DNA from 3 places in the Pseudomonas sp. FG13 genome. Region 1 is predicted to be linked to each of the others. Evidence: predicted binding sites of a transcription regulator. Region 1 holds the regulator's gene; each other region holds the start of a gene.

The links. The regulator sigma-54, encoded in region 1, starts transcription at its own class of promoters, with help from an activator protein. The targets are predictions, from matches to a motif close to ANTGGCATNNANNTTGCTNT.
Region 2: ACODTO_RS23150 (pilin) is a predicted target of sigma-54. The motif match lies at 2,058-2,077, and genes of this name have one in related genera.
Region 3: glnA (glutamate--ammonia ligase) is a predicted target of sigma-54. The motif match lies at 1,275-1,294, and genes of this name have one in related genera.

The regions. Positions count from the first base shown of each region.
Region 1 is NZ_JBMDKO010000002.1:81,584-86,488, reverse strand. Features, by position in the region: gene lptB (LPS export ABC transporter ATP-binding protein) at 1-573, shown strand, start outside; gene ACODTO_RS02895 (RNA polymerase factor sigma-54) at 790-2,286, shown strand; gene hpf (ribosome hibernation-promoting factor, HPF/YfiA family) at 2,363-2,671, shown strand; gene ptsN (PTS IIA-like nitrogen regulatory protein PtsN) at 2,684-3,148, shown strand; gene rapZ (RNase adapter RapZ) at 3,151-4,008, shown strand; gene ACODTO_RS02875 (HPr family phosphocarrier protein) at 4,024-4,299, shown strand; gene ACODTO_RS02870 (ZIP family metal transporter) at 4,456-4,905, opposite strand, start outside.
Region 2 is NZ_JBMDKO010000039.1:7,633-12,537, reverse strand. Features, by position in the region: gene ACODTO_RS23165 (DUF748 domain-containing protein) at 1-328, shown strand, start outside; gene ACODTO_RS23160 (DUF2845 domain-containing protein) at 330-626, shown strand; gene ACODTO_RS23155 (BON domain-containing protein) at 927-1,280, opposite strand; gene ACODTO_RS23150 (pilin) at 1,601-2,011, opposite strand; gene pilB (type IV-A pilus assembly ATPase PilB) at 2,236-3,936, shown strand; gene ACODTO_RS23140 (type II secretion system F family protein) at 3,939-4,905, shown strand, end outside.
Region 3 is NZ_JBMDKO010000006.1:210,460-215,364, reverse strand. Features, by position in the region: gene thiI (tRNA uracil 4-sulfurtransferase ThiI) at 1-1,059, opposite strand, end outside; gene glnA (glutamate--ammonia ligase) at 1,390-2,796, shown strand; gene ACODTO_RS08510 (chorismate mutase) at 2,915-3,469, shown strand; gene ACODTO_RS08505 (DUF4124 domain-containing protein) at 3,667-4,182, shown strand; gene ACODTO_RS08500 (DUF4124 domain-containing protein) at 4,179-4,799, shown strand.

The DNA of each region.
Region 1 (4,905 bases):
CTGGTCCAGGCCGATCAGGGCCGCGTCCTGATCGACGACCTGGACGTCAGCCATCAGCCAATGCACGGCCGGGCCAAGGCCGGCATCGGCTATCTGCCACAAGAAGCGTCGATCTTCCGCAAGTTGTCGGTCGCCGACAACATCATGGCGATTCTCGAAACCCGCAAGGAACTCGACAAGGCGGGTCGTCGCCAGGAGCTGGAAAGCCTGCTGCAGGAATTTCACATCAGCCATATCCGCGACAACCTGGGCATGAGCCTGTCCGGCGGCGAACGGCGCCGGGTGGAAATTGCCCGCGCCCTGGCCACCGCACCGAAATTCATCCTGCTCGACGAACCGTTCGCCGGCGTGGACCCGATTTCGGTGGGCGACATCAAGCAGATCATCCACCATCTCAAGGCCAAGGGGATCGGCGTGCTGATCACCGACCACAACGTGCGCGAGACGCTGGACATCTGCGAGACCGCCTACATCGTCAATGATGGACAATTGATCGCCGAAGGTGACTCCGCCACCATCCTGGCCAACGAATTGGTCAAGGAAGTGTATCTGGGCCATGAGTTCCGCCTGTAAGCGCGAAGTGTCTGGCAACTGTTCCGGCGCCGTCGGTTTTACCAGGCAGCGCCTCGGGAGAGGCTCAATGAATCCCCTCATCGGGAAACTAATTGAGTACTCCCTCTAGGCAAACACTTCAGTTTCAGGCATATAATTTGCTTAAGGTTTGGCGCTTCGGCGCCCTTGTAGTGGATGGCGCATGTGCGCCGGCGAATAAGGTGTTAAGCCCCTGCCATGAAACCATCGCTAGTCTTGAGAATGGGCCAGCAGCTGACGATGACACCGCAGCTGCAACAGGCCATCCGCCTGCTCCAATTGTCGACCCTGGACCTGCAACAGGAAATCCAGGAGGCCCTGGAATCCAATCCGATGCTCGAACGCCAGGAAGAAGGCGACGACTTCGACAACACTGATCCGCTGGCCGACAACGTCGAGCAAAAATCCAATACCGAGATCCAGGAGCCGTCCTACCAGGAGGAAGCCGCCCCGACGGTGGATAACCTCGAGGATGGCGAGTGGAACGAACGCATCCCCAACGACCTGCCCGTGGACACGGCCTGGGAGGACGTCTACCAGACCAGCGCCAGCAGCCTGCCAAGCAGCGATGATGACGAGTGGGACTTCACCACCCGCACCTCTGCCGGCGAAAGCCTGCAAAGCCACCTGCTGTGGCAACTGAACCTGGCGCCGATGTCCGACACCGATCGCCTGATCGCCGTGACCCTGATCGACTGCATCAACAATCAGGGCTACCTGGACGAGACCCTCGAAGAAATTCTCGAAGCTTTCGATCCGGAGCTGGACATCGAGCTGGACGAGATCGAAGCCGTCCTGCATCGGATCCAACAATTCGAACCGGCCGGCATCGGCGCCCGCAACCTGGGTGAGTGCCTGCTGCTGCAACTGCGCCAGCTGCCCGCCAAGACGCCGTGGCTGGCCGAGGCCAAGCGACTGGTCACCGACTATATCGACCTGCTGGGCGGCCGCGACTACAGCCAGCTGATGCGGCGCATGAAGCTCAAGGAAGATGAGCTGCGCCAGGTGATCGAACTGGTCCAGAGCCTCAACCCACGCCCGGGCTCACAGATCGAGGCCACCGAGCCCGAATACGTGGTTCCCGATGTGATCGTGCGCAAGCACAACGATCGCTGGCTGGTGGAGCTGAACCAGGAATCGGTCCCCAAGCTACGGGTCAACGCCCAGTACGCTGGCTTTGTAAGACGCGCCGATACCAGCGCCGACAACACCTTCATGCGCAACCAGTTGCAGGAAGCCCGCTGGTTCATCAAGAGCCTGCAGAGCCGCAACGAAACCCTGATGAAGGTTGCAACCCAGATCGTCGAGCATCAACGCGGCTTCCTGGACTACGGCGACGAAGCGATGAAGCCGTTGGTCCTGCACGACATCGCCGAGGCGGTGGGCATGCACGAATCGACAATTTCCCGGGTGACCACGCAGAAATTCATGCATACCCCACGGGGTATCTACGAATTGAAATATTTTTTCTCAAGCCACGTCAGCACCTCCGAAGGCGGCGAATGCTCGTCCACAGCCATCCGCGCGATCATCAAGAAACTGGTGGCTGCGGAAAATCAGAAAAAGCCGTTGAGTGACAGCAAGATCGCTGGTTTACTGGAGGCACAAGGCATTCAGGTGGCCCGCCGTACCGTCGCCAAGTATCGCGAATCCCTCGGGATCGCGCCTTCGAGCGAACGCAAGCGGTTGATGTAACAGGCCACGCCACAGCGTTCCAGTGGCAGGCATTTCTGCCTGCCGCTTTATGCACTGGCAACGAAGGAGAAGCTGTATGCAAGTCAACATCAGTGGACACCAACTGGAAGTGACCGAACCCCTGCGTACCTACATCGGCGAAAAACTCGACCGATTGGAAAGGCATTTCGACAAGATCACCAATGTGCAGGTCACGATGAACGTCGAGAAGCTGCTGCAGAAAATCGAAGCCACGTTGCATATTCCCGGCGGAGAGGTGGTTGCCAATGCGGAGCACACAGACATGTATGCCGCGATTGACCTGCTGACCGACAAGCTGGATCGCCAACTCAAAAAGCATAAGGAAAAGACCCAAAGCCTCCTCCAGGGCGCTACCGGTCGTTAATCCCCCCAATCCATGATCCGACTAGAAACCATCCTGACCCCCGGCCGTTCCATGGTGAACGCGCCGGGCGGCAGTAAAAAGAAAGCCCTCGAACAAATTGCCAACCTGATCCACCGCGAAGTGCCGGATCTGGAAATGCAGGACGTCTTCGAGGCCCTGGTTGCCCGTGAAAAACTCGGTTCCACCGGTTTTGGCAACGGCATCGCCATTCCCCACTGCCGCCTCAAGGGATGCATCACGCCCATCAGCGCACTGCTGCACCTTGAAGCCGCCATTGATTTCGACGCCATCGACGGCGCACCGGTCGACCTGCTGTTCGTATTGCTGGTTCCGGAAGCGGCGACCGATGCGCATCTTGAGCTGCTGCGCCAGATCGCCAGCATGCTGGACCGCAAGGAAGTGCGCGAAAAACTGCGTAGCGCACCGAGCAACCAAGCCTTGTATCAGGTAGTCCTGGACGAGCAGAACGGTCATTAATCATGCGCCTGATCATCGTCAGCGGTCGCTCCGGCTCCGGTAAAAGCACGGCGCTCAACGTGCTTGAGGACAGCGGCTACTATTGCATCGACAACCTTCCAGCCGGCCTGCTGCCGGAGCTGGCCGAACGGGCGCTGATCCACACCGAGCTGGCGCAACCGCTGGTGGCGGTTTCCGTCGACGCACGCAACCTGCCGAGCCACCTGTCGCGTTTCCCCGAACTGCTCGAGGAAGTGCGCAACCGGCATATCCAGTGCGATGTGCTGTACCTGGATGCCGATGACGAAACCCTGCTCAAGCGCTTTTCCGAGACCCGGCGACGCCATCCGCTGAGCAATGCCAACCGCTCGCTGGCCGAAGCCATTGAAGACGAAAGCCAGTTGCTTGGACCGATCGCCGACCTGGCGGACCTGAAGGTCGACACCACGAACCTGAACCTGTATCAGTTACGCGACACCATCAAGTTGCGCCTACTGAACCAGCCGGAGCCAGGCACGGCGTTCCTGGTGGAGTCGTTCGGTTTCAAGCGTGGCATGCCGGTAGACGCCGATCTGGTGTTCGATGTGCGTTGCCTGCCCAACCCTTATTGGAAACCGGAGCTGCGCGAGCAATCCGGGCTCGACCAACCGGTGATCGACTACCTGGCGGCCCAACCGGATGTCGAGGAAATGTTCCAGGACATCTCCGGCTACCTGCTTAAATGGCTGCCCCGGTTTGCCGCAAGCAACCGAGCCTATGTCACGATTGCCATCGGCTGTACCGGCGGTCATCACCGCTCCGTCTACCTGACTGAACGCCTGGGCCAGCTCCTGCAACAATCCCTGAAGAACGTCCAGGTTCGCCACCGCGACCTCAGCTAAAGGATTCACATCGCGATGCCTGCTCAGGAAATTGAAATCATCAACAAGCTGGGCTTGCACGCCCGGGCTTCAGCCAAGTTTGTCGGCGTGGCTGGCCAGTTCAAGGAAACGACCATCCGCGTCGGTCGGACGCCTGAATCCACGATCGACGGCAAAAGCATCATGGCCATGATGATGCTTGCAGCGGGCAAGGGCACCACGATCTATCTGGAAACCCAAGGTGAACAAGCGCAGGAGGCAATGGACGCCCTGGTGGACCTGATTAACCGCTACTTCGACGAAGGCGAATAACCCCCTGTGGCGAGGGGATTTATCCCCGCTGGGCTGCGAAGCAGCCCTGATATCTGTCACCGCCGAGCATCAGGTCGACTAAGCTCTTTTTGGGGCTGCTTCGCAGCCCAGCGGGGATAAATCCCCTCGCCACAAATAGATCACAGATTCTCCCTGTCACGCCAGCGCGGTATCCATCACCATCATCAGACAGAACCCCATCAGCAATCCCAGGCTCGCCAGCTTCTCGTGACCGTTGCGGCGGGCTTCGGGAATGACCTCGTGGGTCACCACCAGCAACATGGCCCCGGCCGCCAGTGCCAGGCCCAGCGGCAGCAACATCCCGGCCAGGCTCACCAGCCATGCGCACAATAGCGCGAACAGGGGTTCCACCAGTCCCGAGGCCGCGCCGATCAGGAATGCCTTGAACCTGGACATTCCGGCCGCGGCCAGTACCAGAGCAATGACCAGCCCCTCAGGTACATCCTGCAAGGCGATGCCCATCGCCAGGCTGTCGGCATCGGGCATGCCACCGCCCGCCGACACGCCGACGGCCATTCCTTCCGGAACGTTGTGGGCCACGATGGCAAACACGAACAACCAGATCCGCGGCGCAATGACCGGATG
Region 2 (4,905 bases), on a different contig from region 1:
GGCGCTGCTGCAGGTGCCGGAGGACGAAAAGGCACCGCTGCTGGAAGGCATCTATCGAACCCGTCTCAAGGCCCAGCCGCCGGCCGAATGGACACAACTGGATAAAAAGGCCCGCATCGAGAAACTGCGTGAAGGCGTTATCAAATTCTGGAGCGGCAGTGACGTATTGCTGCGCGAGTTGGGCCAGGAGCGGGCCAGCAGCATCAAGGACTTCCTGGTGGACAAGGGCCAACTGGCCGATGACCGGGTCTATTTCATCGACGCCAGCCTCGGCCAGGCCGAAAGCGACGGGCGTGTGATCACCCCCCTGCATCTGGATGCCGAATAGGATGAAGCGTCTCTACTGGCTCGGCCTGGGCTTGATGCTCACCACTGCTCACGCATCGGCTGCCGACACATTGCGTTGCGGCAGCCAGTTGATCAGCGTTGGCGACCGCTCGAGCGAAGTGTTGCAAAAGTGCGGACAACCGGTGGCGCGGGACGATCTGGGCTACAAACGCAGCGTCAATCGCCGGGAGGAATACCCGGTGGAAGAATGGACCTATGGCCCCAACAGCGGCATGTACCAGTTCCTGCGCTTCGAGGGTAATCGACTGGTGCAGATCACCAGTCGGCGTGGGCACTGAGGTTGGCAATGACACCGCTATCGCGAGCAGGCTCGCTCCCACAGGGGATCGGTGCCGAGCGTACATTTTTGGAACAACCCAATACCAATGTGGGAGCGAGCCTGCTCGCGATGGCGGTGGATCAGCCAATACAATCGTCGACTGACCTCCATCCAAAATAAAACAGGCCCCCGGCAAAATGCCGAGGGCCTGTGGCGGCCACGTCCCTGTGGCCTTTCGCATGAACTCCAAAGCAACGGCAAACGTATGACACAGCCCGTTTGCCGCGCCCTCTCCCAGTCCAGGCGAGAAGTCTTGGCCTTATTCGGCCTTCAGGCCATCAGCCGATACGGCTTTGACGCCTTTGATTTTCTTGGCGATCGCCACGGCGGTGGTTTTTTGAGCTGCGGTGACAGCAACGGTCGAAGACAGGGATACGACGCCTTTGTTGGTTTCAACCTTGATGTCGGAGCCTGGGATACCCTTTTCGGTGACCAGGTCAGCTTTGACTTTGGTGGTGATCCAGGTGTCCTTGGTTTCTTCCTTGGCTTTAGTCACTTCACCAGCAGCCAACATCATCGGAGCCTGGGTCGCTTGAGCAGTCTCGGCAAATGCGTTAGCCATGGTCAAGGTCAGTGCGGCAGCAGTAGCGGCAGTGATAGCGAACTTCTTCATACGAGTAACTCCTGTTTTTCTCAGAAACTGCCGGAGGTGATTCCCGGCAGGGTTATCAGGAGTAGTGCGAAGGGTGTGCCAGCTTTAAGGATTTTATTAATTTGTTTAAAATCAATAAGTTAAGCGAAACGGCAATTTGGCTGGTCATGCAAAATGCATGAATTCCTGCTTTCTGACATGCAACTTGCGGGTTTGCTCTCTCCTTAAGCCAATGAAATACGAAGATTTTTTTTGGAGCGCATGCTCCCGCCGGATCGGACAGATGCGCCAGCACGCAGCCCTGCTTTTGGGCTGCGCATCAGGCAAGTAAAACCCCGCTATCAGACGCCAGGGCATCCCGCCGGCAGAAACTCTTTGGCGGCCGTCGACGCACATGTCCAGGCACCGGCCGCATCACGACTGAGGGTGATCGTCTTACCCGCTACAGCAGCTGGAGCCTTCAAGAGGGTACAGACAATGGTGCCTGTTCCGGCCGCCGCAGTGCCGGTGACAGCAATCGTGCAGTTGCTGGTAGGTGATGTGAAGCCCATGTTGGCTGCCGTTGGATCGTTACCCTGATTTATAACATCCTCGTAGGGCACCTTTAATGCAGAAATTTCCCCCAGCCCAGCGGTGGCCTTCGCCCGCGCCTGATACTTGGAATACTGCGGCAACGCAAACGTCGCCAGAATGCCGATAATCGCCACGACGATCAGCAGCTCGATCAACGTGAAACCATTCTGCTTGTTCATAGACATCTCCATTAACATGAGGCGAAATCTCATGCTTGGAGGGTGTATTGCACGGCACATGCCAATCCCCGCGACCCTGCCAGCAAGAGCTTCCAGCCCAAGGAAGCCCAACGTCCTACCCCAACATCCGCACTATCTGACGTTTTTTGTCACCCGCCCCCGCTGGTTTGGCGTCGAGGCTTGACTAGGCTATAAGTCATGAACTGTCAGCAGTCGGGATCCCCATGAATGACATCGCCCTCAGCGGCCTGACCAAGCAACTGGTGCTGGCCGAGCTGATCACCGAGCAAAGCGCGCAGCAGGCGCAGCAACAAGCCCAACGCAACCGCATGCCCCTGGTCAGTTATCTGGTGCAGAACAAACTGGTCCAGAGTCGCCAGGTTGCGGAAATCGCCTCGGAGCATTTCGGCGTCGCCCTGCTGGACCTCAACAGCCTGGACAAGGAAAGCCAGCCCACCGGCCTTGTCAGTGAAAAACTGGTTCGGCAACACCATGCCCTGCCGCTGTGGCGGCGCGGCAACAAGCTGTTCGTGGGGATCTCCGATCCCACCAACCACCAGGCCATCAACGACATCCAGTTCAGTACCGGCCTGACCACCGAAGCCATCCTGGTGGAAGACGACAAACTCAGCGATGCCATCGAGAGGTTTTTCGAATCCAGCACCACGGGCCTGGAAGGCATGGGTGATGTCGACCTCGATGGCCTGGACATCGAGTCGGACGACGATCGCAAGCAGGACGCCATCGCCGGTCAGGACGCCGATGACGCGCCAGTGGTGCGATTCGTCAACAAGATGCTGCTGGACGCGATCAAGGGCGGCTCTTCCGACCTGCACTTCGAACCCTATGAGAAATCCTACCGGGTGCGGGTGCGCACCGACGGCATGCTGCGAGAAGTGGCCAGGCCGCCGACCCAACTGGCCAGCCGCATCGCCGCGCGCCTGAAGGTCATGGCCAGCCTGGATATTTCCGAGCGGCGCAAACCCCAGGACGGTCGGTTGAAAATGCGCCTGTCGAAAACCAAATCCATCGACTTCCGGGTCAATACCCTGCCCACGCTCTGGGGCGAAAAAGTGGTGATCCGGATTCTCGACCCTTCCAGCGCGCAAATGGGCATCGATGCCCTGGGCTACGAACCGGATCAGAAAGAGCTCTACCTTGCGGCCCTCAAACAACCCCAAGGACTGATCCTGGTCACCGGGCCGACCGGCTCGGGCAAGACTGTCTCGCTCTACACCGGCCTGAATATCCTCAATACCGTGGATATCAATATTTCCACCGCCGAAGACCCGGTGGAAATCAATATGGAAGGCATCAACCAGGTCAACGTGAACCCACGCCAAGGGCTGGACTTTGCCCAGGCCCTGCGCTCCTTCCTGCGTCAGGACCCGGACGTGATCATGGTGGGTGAGATCCGCGACCTGGAAACGGCCGAAATCGCCATCAAGGCCGCCCAGACCGGGCACATGGTGCTCTCCACCCTGCACACCAACAGCGCCGCCGAAACCCTGATCCGCTTGCAGAACATGGGCATCCCCGGCTTCAACATCGCCACGGCGGTCCATCTGATCATCGCCCAGCGCCTGGCGCGGAAACTGTGCAGCCACTGCAAGAAAGCCACGGAGATTCCCGAGGAAACCCTGCTCAAGGAGGGTTTCCCCAAGGAACGCATCGGCTCATTCACGATCTATGAGCCGGTCGGTTGCGAACAGTGCAACAACGGCTACAAAGGACGCGTGGGGGTTTACGAAGTGGTAAAAAATACGCCTGAACTGCAACGGCTGATCATGGCCGAAGGCAATTCCCTGGAAATCGACCTGCAAATGCGCAAGGACGGGTTCAACGATCTGCGTACTTCGGGGCTGCTCAAAGTGATGCAAGGGGTGACCAGCCTCGAAGAAATCAACCGGGTCACCAAGGACTGAACATGGCGGTCAAGGCAGTAAAAACCGACACCTACACCTGGGAAGGCAAAGACCGCAAAGGCACGAAGATGTCCGGTGAGCTGACCGGCCAGAGCCCGGCCCTGGTCAAGGCGCAACTGCGCAAACAAGGCATCAACCCGGAAAAGGTACGCAAGAAATCCACGTCGATATTCGGCAAGGGCAAACGCATCAAACCGCTGGACATCGCCCTCTTCACCCGCCAGATGGCGACGATGCTCAAGGCCGGTGTGCCCCTGCTGCAAGCCTTCGACATCATTGGCGAAGGCTTCGACAATGCCAACATGCGCAAGCTGGTGGAGGAGGTGAAACAGGAAGTCGCCGCCGGTAACAGTTTTGCCGCGTCGTTGCGCAAATGCCCGCAGTACTTCGACGAGTTGTATTGCAACCTGGTGGACGCCGGTGAGCAGGCCGGCGCCCTGGACACCTTGCTGGACCGTGTGGCGACCTACAAGGAAAAGAGCGAGGCCCTCAAGGCCAAGATCAAGAAAGCCATGACCTATCCGGCGGCCGTTGTGCTTGTCGCAGCAGTGGTCACCGGCATTCTGTTGGTCAAGGTGGTGCCGCAGTTCGAATCGGTGTTCTCCGGGTTCGGCGCGAAACTACCTGCCTTTACCCTGATGGTCATCGGCCTGTCGGAGTTCATGCAAGAGTCATGGTGGCTGCTGCTGGGCGGGGCGGTGGGCGCGTTTTTTGGCGTGAAGTATGCCCTCAAGCGCTCCCAGGGCTTTCGTGACTGGCGCGACAAATGGTTGCTCAAGCTGCCACTGGTAGGCGCCCTGATGTACAAGTCGGCGGTAGCCCGCTACGCCCGGACGCTCTCCACCACCTTCGCCGCCGGCGTGCCACTGGTGGAGGCCCTGGACTCGGTCTCCGGCGCCACCGGCAACGTGGTGTTCAAACGTGCGGTACAGCGTATCCGCCAAGACGTCTCGACCGGCATGCAGTTGA
Region 3 (4,905 bases), on a different contig from region 1:
CGGGTTGACCGAGATGACCCCGCAGTACTCCGGCATGTGCCGGGCAAATTCGGCGGTGCCAATCGCGTTGGCCGTGTCGATGATGTCCTGCTTGTGACTGGCGATCAGCGGGCGCAGCACGAGCTTTTCGGTGACGCAGTCGATCACCGACAGGTTCGGCAGCGTCTGGCTCGATACCTGGGATATCGCCTCCCCGGTAACCAGCGCGTCGATGTGCAGGCGATCAGCGATGCTGGACGCGGCACGCAACATCATACGCTTCAAAATGACGCCCATATGACTGTCGTCGACTTTGCCGAGGATTTCTCCCAGAACTTCTTCGAACGGCACACTCACAAATAACACGCGCTGGGAACTGCCGTACTTCTTCCAGATGAAGTGCGCCACTTCCATCACGCCCAGCTCATGGGCACGCCCGCCGAGGTTGAAGAAGCAGAAATGGCTCATCAGGCCGCGCCGCATGATCTGGTAGGCCGCGACCGTGGAGTCGAAGCCGCCAGACATCAGCACCAGCGTCTGCTCCAGGGCACCCAGCGGATACCCGCCGATGCCGTTGTGCTGGCTGTGGATGACGAACAACCGTTGGTCGCGTATTTCGATACGGACTTCAACCTGCGGGTTTTTCAACGAAATACCGGCGGCGCCACACTGCTGGCGCAGTTGGCTGCCGACGTAGCGGTCCACGTCCATCGAGCTGAACGGATGCTTGCCCGCGCGCTTGCAACGTACCGAGAAAATCTTGCCCGCCAACGCATTGCCATAATGCAGCTTGCATTTGGCAACGATGTCGTCGAAATCCCCCAGCGGATATTCATCCACCTGCAGGAAATGCGCGATGCCTGGCATGCAGGTCAGCCGCTCGGTCATTTCCTTCAGGATCCTGGGTTCGCTGACGCGGGTTTCCAGTTCGAGATTGTCCCACACGCCATTCACCACCACGACCGGATCCAGATCACGGAGCACGGCACGGATGTTCTTGGCCAACTGCCGGATGAAACGGGTCCGGACCGGGCGGCTCTTGATGGTGATTTCGGGGAAGACTTTTACGATTAGTTTCATGAAAACAGCGCGCGAACGGCCAGCCGAAAAAGGGGGGCGCGGATTATAGCGGAAATTGCTCAAGGTTTGACCAATTAATGTGTAGATGGTTTTGAGCGCACCAAAACGGGTCGCCGACTATCCTTTGCGCTACATTACAGTGCGTAATTGTCTGACAATCCCTGGTTCAAGCCCTCTAAAGGCGTGGATTTGGTGCAAAAAACCCAAGCTGGGGCACTGGCATGCAATTTGCTCCCTTGTGAGGCAGGTTGCCTTGGCAGAGTATTCGCGCCGGCATCACTCATATCTACGGGCAAACCATTACCCCGCCCGAAGCCACCCGGAGGACATATGTCGAAGTCGGTTCAACTCATCAAAGATCATGACGTCAAGTGGATTGATCTGCGCTTCACTGACACCAAAGGCACTCAACATCACGTAACCATGCCGGCCCGTGATGCCCTGGATGACGATTTCTTCGAAATCGGCAAGATGTTCGACGGCTCCTCCATTTCCGGCTGGAAAGGCATCGAAGCGTCCGACATGATCCTGATGCCAGACGACGAAACGGCTGTCCTGGATCCGTTCACCGAAGAGCCGACCCTGATCCTGGTCTGCGACATCATCGAACCTTCGACCATGCAAGGCTATGACCGCGATCCACGCGCCATTGCCCACCGTGCCGAGGAATACCTGAAGTCCACCGGTATCGGCGACACCGCTTTCTTCGGTCCTGAGCCTGAGTTCTTCATCTTCGACTCGGTCAAGTTCAAGTCCGACATCTCCGGCTCCATGTTCAAGATCTTCTCCGAACAAGGTTCGTGGATGTCCGACCAGGACATCGAAGGCGGTAACAAGGGCCACCGTCCGGGCGTGAAAGGCGGCTACTTCCCAGTACCACCGTTCGACTTCGACCACGAAATCCGTACCTCCATGTGCAACGCACTGGAAGAAATGGGCCAGACCGTCGAAGTTCACCACCACGAAGTGGCGACTGCCGGCCAGAACGAAATCGGCGTGAAGTTCAACACGCTGGTCGCCAAGGCTGACGAAGTCCAGACCCTGAAGTATGTCGTGCACAACGTTGCCGATGCCTATGGCCGCACCGCGACCTTCATGCCGAAGCCACTGTACGGCGACAACGGTTCGGGCATGCACGTTCACATGTCGATCTCCAAGGACGGCAAGAACACTTTCGCAGGCGAAGGCTATGCCGGTCTGTCGGACACCGCCCTGTACTTCATCGGCGGTATCATCAAGCACGGTAAGGCCCTGAACGGTTTCACCAACCCGTCGACCAACTCCTACAAGCGTCTGGTACCCGGCTTCGAAGCACCGGTGATGCTGGCCTACTCGGCTCGCAACCGTTCCGCCTCGATCCGTATTCCTTACGTGAACAGCCCTAAAGCTCGCCGTATCGAAGCCCGCTTCCCGGATCCGGCTGCCAACCCGTACCTGGCCTTCGCCGCACTGATGATGGCCGGTCTGGACGGTATCCAGAACAAGATCCACCCTGGCGATGCCGCCGACAAAAACCTGTATGACCTGCCGCCTGAAGAGGCCAAGGAAATCCCACAGGTTTGCGGCAGCCTGAAAGAAGCCCTGGAAGAGCTGGACAAGGGCCGTGCGTTCCTGACCAAGGGCGGCGTATTCAGCGATGACTTCATCGACGCTTACATCGCACTGAAAAGCGAAGAAGAAATCAAGGTTCGCACCTTCGTACACCCACTGGAATACGAGCTGTACTACAGCTGCTGATCCGGTAGCGCTCGCACACGCGGCGTGAAACAAGAGAGGCCTCCTTCGGGAGGCCTTTTTTATGGGTGCAGATTACGTGCATGATGACCGCCGCCTCCCAGACAAGAAGAGACTGCCCATGAACTTGCGCCTCACACTTGGCCTTGCCCTCGCTGCCGCGCTACTGACGACCACCGCCGAAGCCACACCTGCTCCGGACGCCCTTACCCCATTGCTTAACGCCATTGGCGAACGCATCGCCCTTGCCGATCAAGTGGCGCTGAGCAAATGGGACAGCCATAAACCGGTAGAAGACCGTCAGCGTGAGCGAGAAGTCATTGCCGCCGCCGTCGCCCAGGCACCGGTCTACAAGCTGTCCGGTGAAACCGTGGAAGCGTTTTTCAGCGCCCAGATAGAAGCCAACAAACTGGTGCAGTACATCGACCTGTCCGACTGGGCCCTGGCCGGCAAGGCCCCGGACCTCCCGCGTCCGGACCTGGTGGGGCAAATCCGCCCGCAACTCGATCGGCTGCAAAAACGCCTGCTGCAACAACTGGCCGATTTCGCCCCCTACCGTACCGATCCGCAGTGCCCGCAATGGCTGGCCCGGGCCACCCACAACGACAAACAGCACCCAGTGCACCGTCTTGCCCTGATCCGGGCGACCGCAGAGCTGTGCCTGGCCAAAAGCTGAGGCAACACACACTCCCCTGTGGGAGCGAGCCTGCTCGCGATGGCGATCGATCAGCAACATTGCTGCTGCCTGACACATCGCCATCGCGAGCAGGCTCACTCCCACAAGGGGACTTCAGTGGTTGAACTCTTTGGGTTGGGCCAACCGCCGCCTTGTCCTATGCTGCATCCAACACTTTCAGTTTCCGGTCGATTTTTATGGGTCGTGTCTTTCCTGGCGTTTTGTTGCTACTGGCATTGCCCGCGGCAGCCCAGATCTACAAATACACCGACGCCGATGGCAACACCGCCTACAGCAACCAGCCGCCCCAAGGCGTACCGGCCCAGACGGTGGAGTTGCCGCCGCTCAACAGCATCGAACATCAATCCTCAAGCAGCCCGGACATGCCGACAACGCCTGCCAACAGTGAAGCGCCGCGCAAGGCCTACGACCTGCTCGAACTGACGGACATCCCCACCGAGCAAGCCCTGCGCGCCAACAACGGCACTTTCACCGTTGGCGTCCGGACGCAACCGCGCCTGCAAAGCCCTCATCAGTTCCGGCTGCTGCTGGACGACCAGCCCTACGGCCAGCCCTCCAACGTGCCGCGCCTGCAACTGGTGAACATCGACCGGGGCGAGCATCGTCTGGCGGTCCAGGTCATCGATGGGGATCACCTTGTGCAACAGAGCGATACCGTCACCTTTACCGTGCAGCGGGTGCACCAGCCATGATCCGTTGGGTGCTTGTGCTGTGCCTGTCGCTGGTCGCCTTGCCGGGGGTAGCGCAGGTCTATACCTACGTCGACGCCCAGGGCAATCGTGTCTTCACCGATCAACCGCGCCCCGGCAATGCGAAGAAAGTCCAACTGCCACCGGGCAACCGGATGACCACGGCGCCCGCTACCACCACCTCGGCACCGGCCTCCGCAGAGCAGCCCACGCCCCTGTTTCATTACGAGATGCTGCGGCTGCTGATCCCGGAACCGGATGCCACGATACGCAGCACAGCGGGGGAATTGATCGTCACCGCTACCAGTGAGCCGAGGCTGAAAAAGGGCCATCGCTACCGTCTGCTGCTGGACGGTCAGCCCACCGGCGAACCAGGACCAAGCCCGGTGTTTGCCTTGAGCAACATCGATCGAGGCACCCATCACCTGGCGGTGGAAATCCTCGATGAGCAAGACCGCATCGTCGAGCGCACCGCCAACCAGCCCTTCCACATGCAACGCACGTCGCTGGCGCAGAAGCGCCGTATCAAACCCTGCGCAACCGCCGACTATGGCCAGCGCCCCGAATGCCCCCTCGCCGACAAACCCGAAGAAGAAAGCAGCATCCTGCCATTCTTCTAACGCCGCCATGACGATGCACTATATTGGTGCATAACGTTGCGCCGCTACTCAGCTGCCAGCCCATTTTGGTTCGAAAGTACCCGGAAAAACTGGCAGAACGCCACGC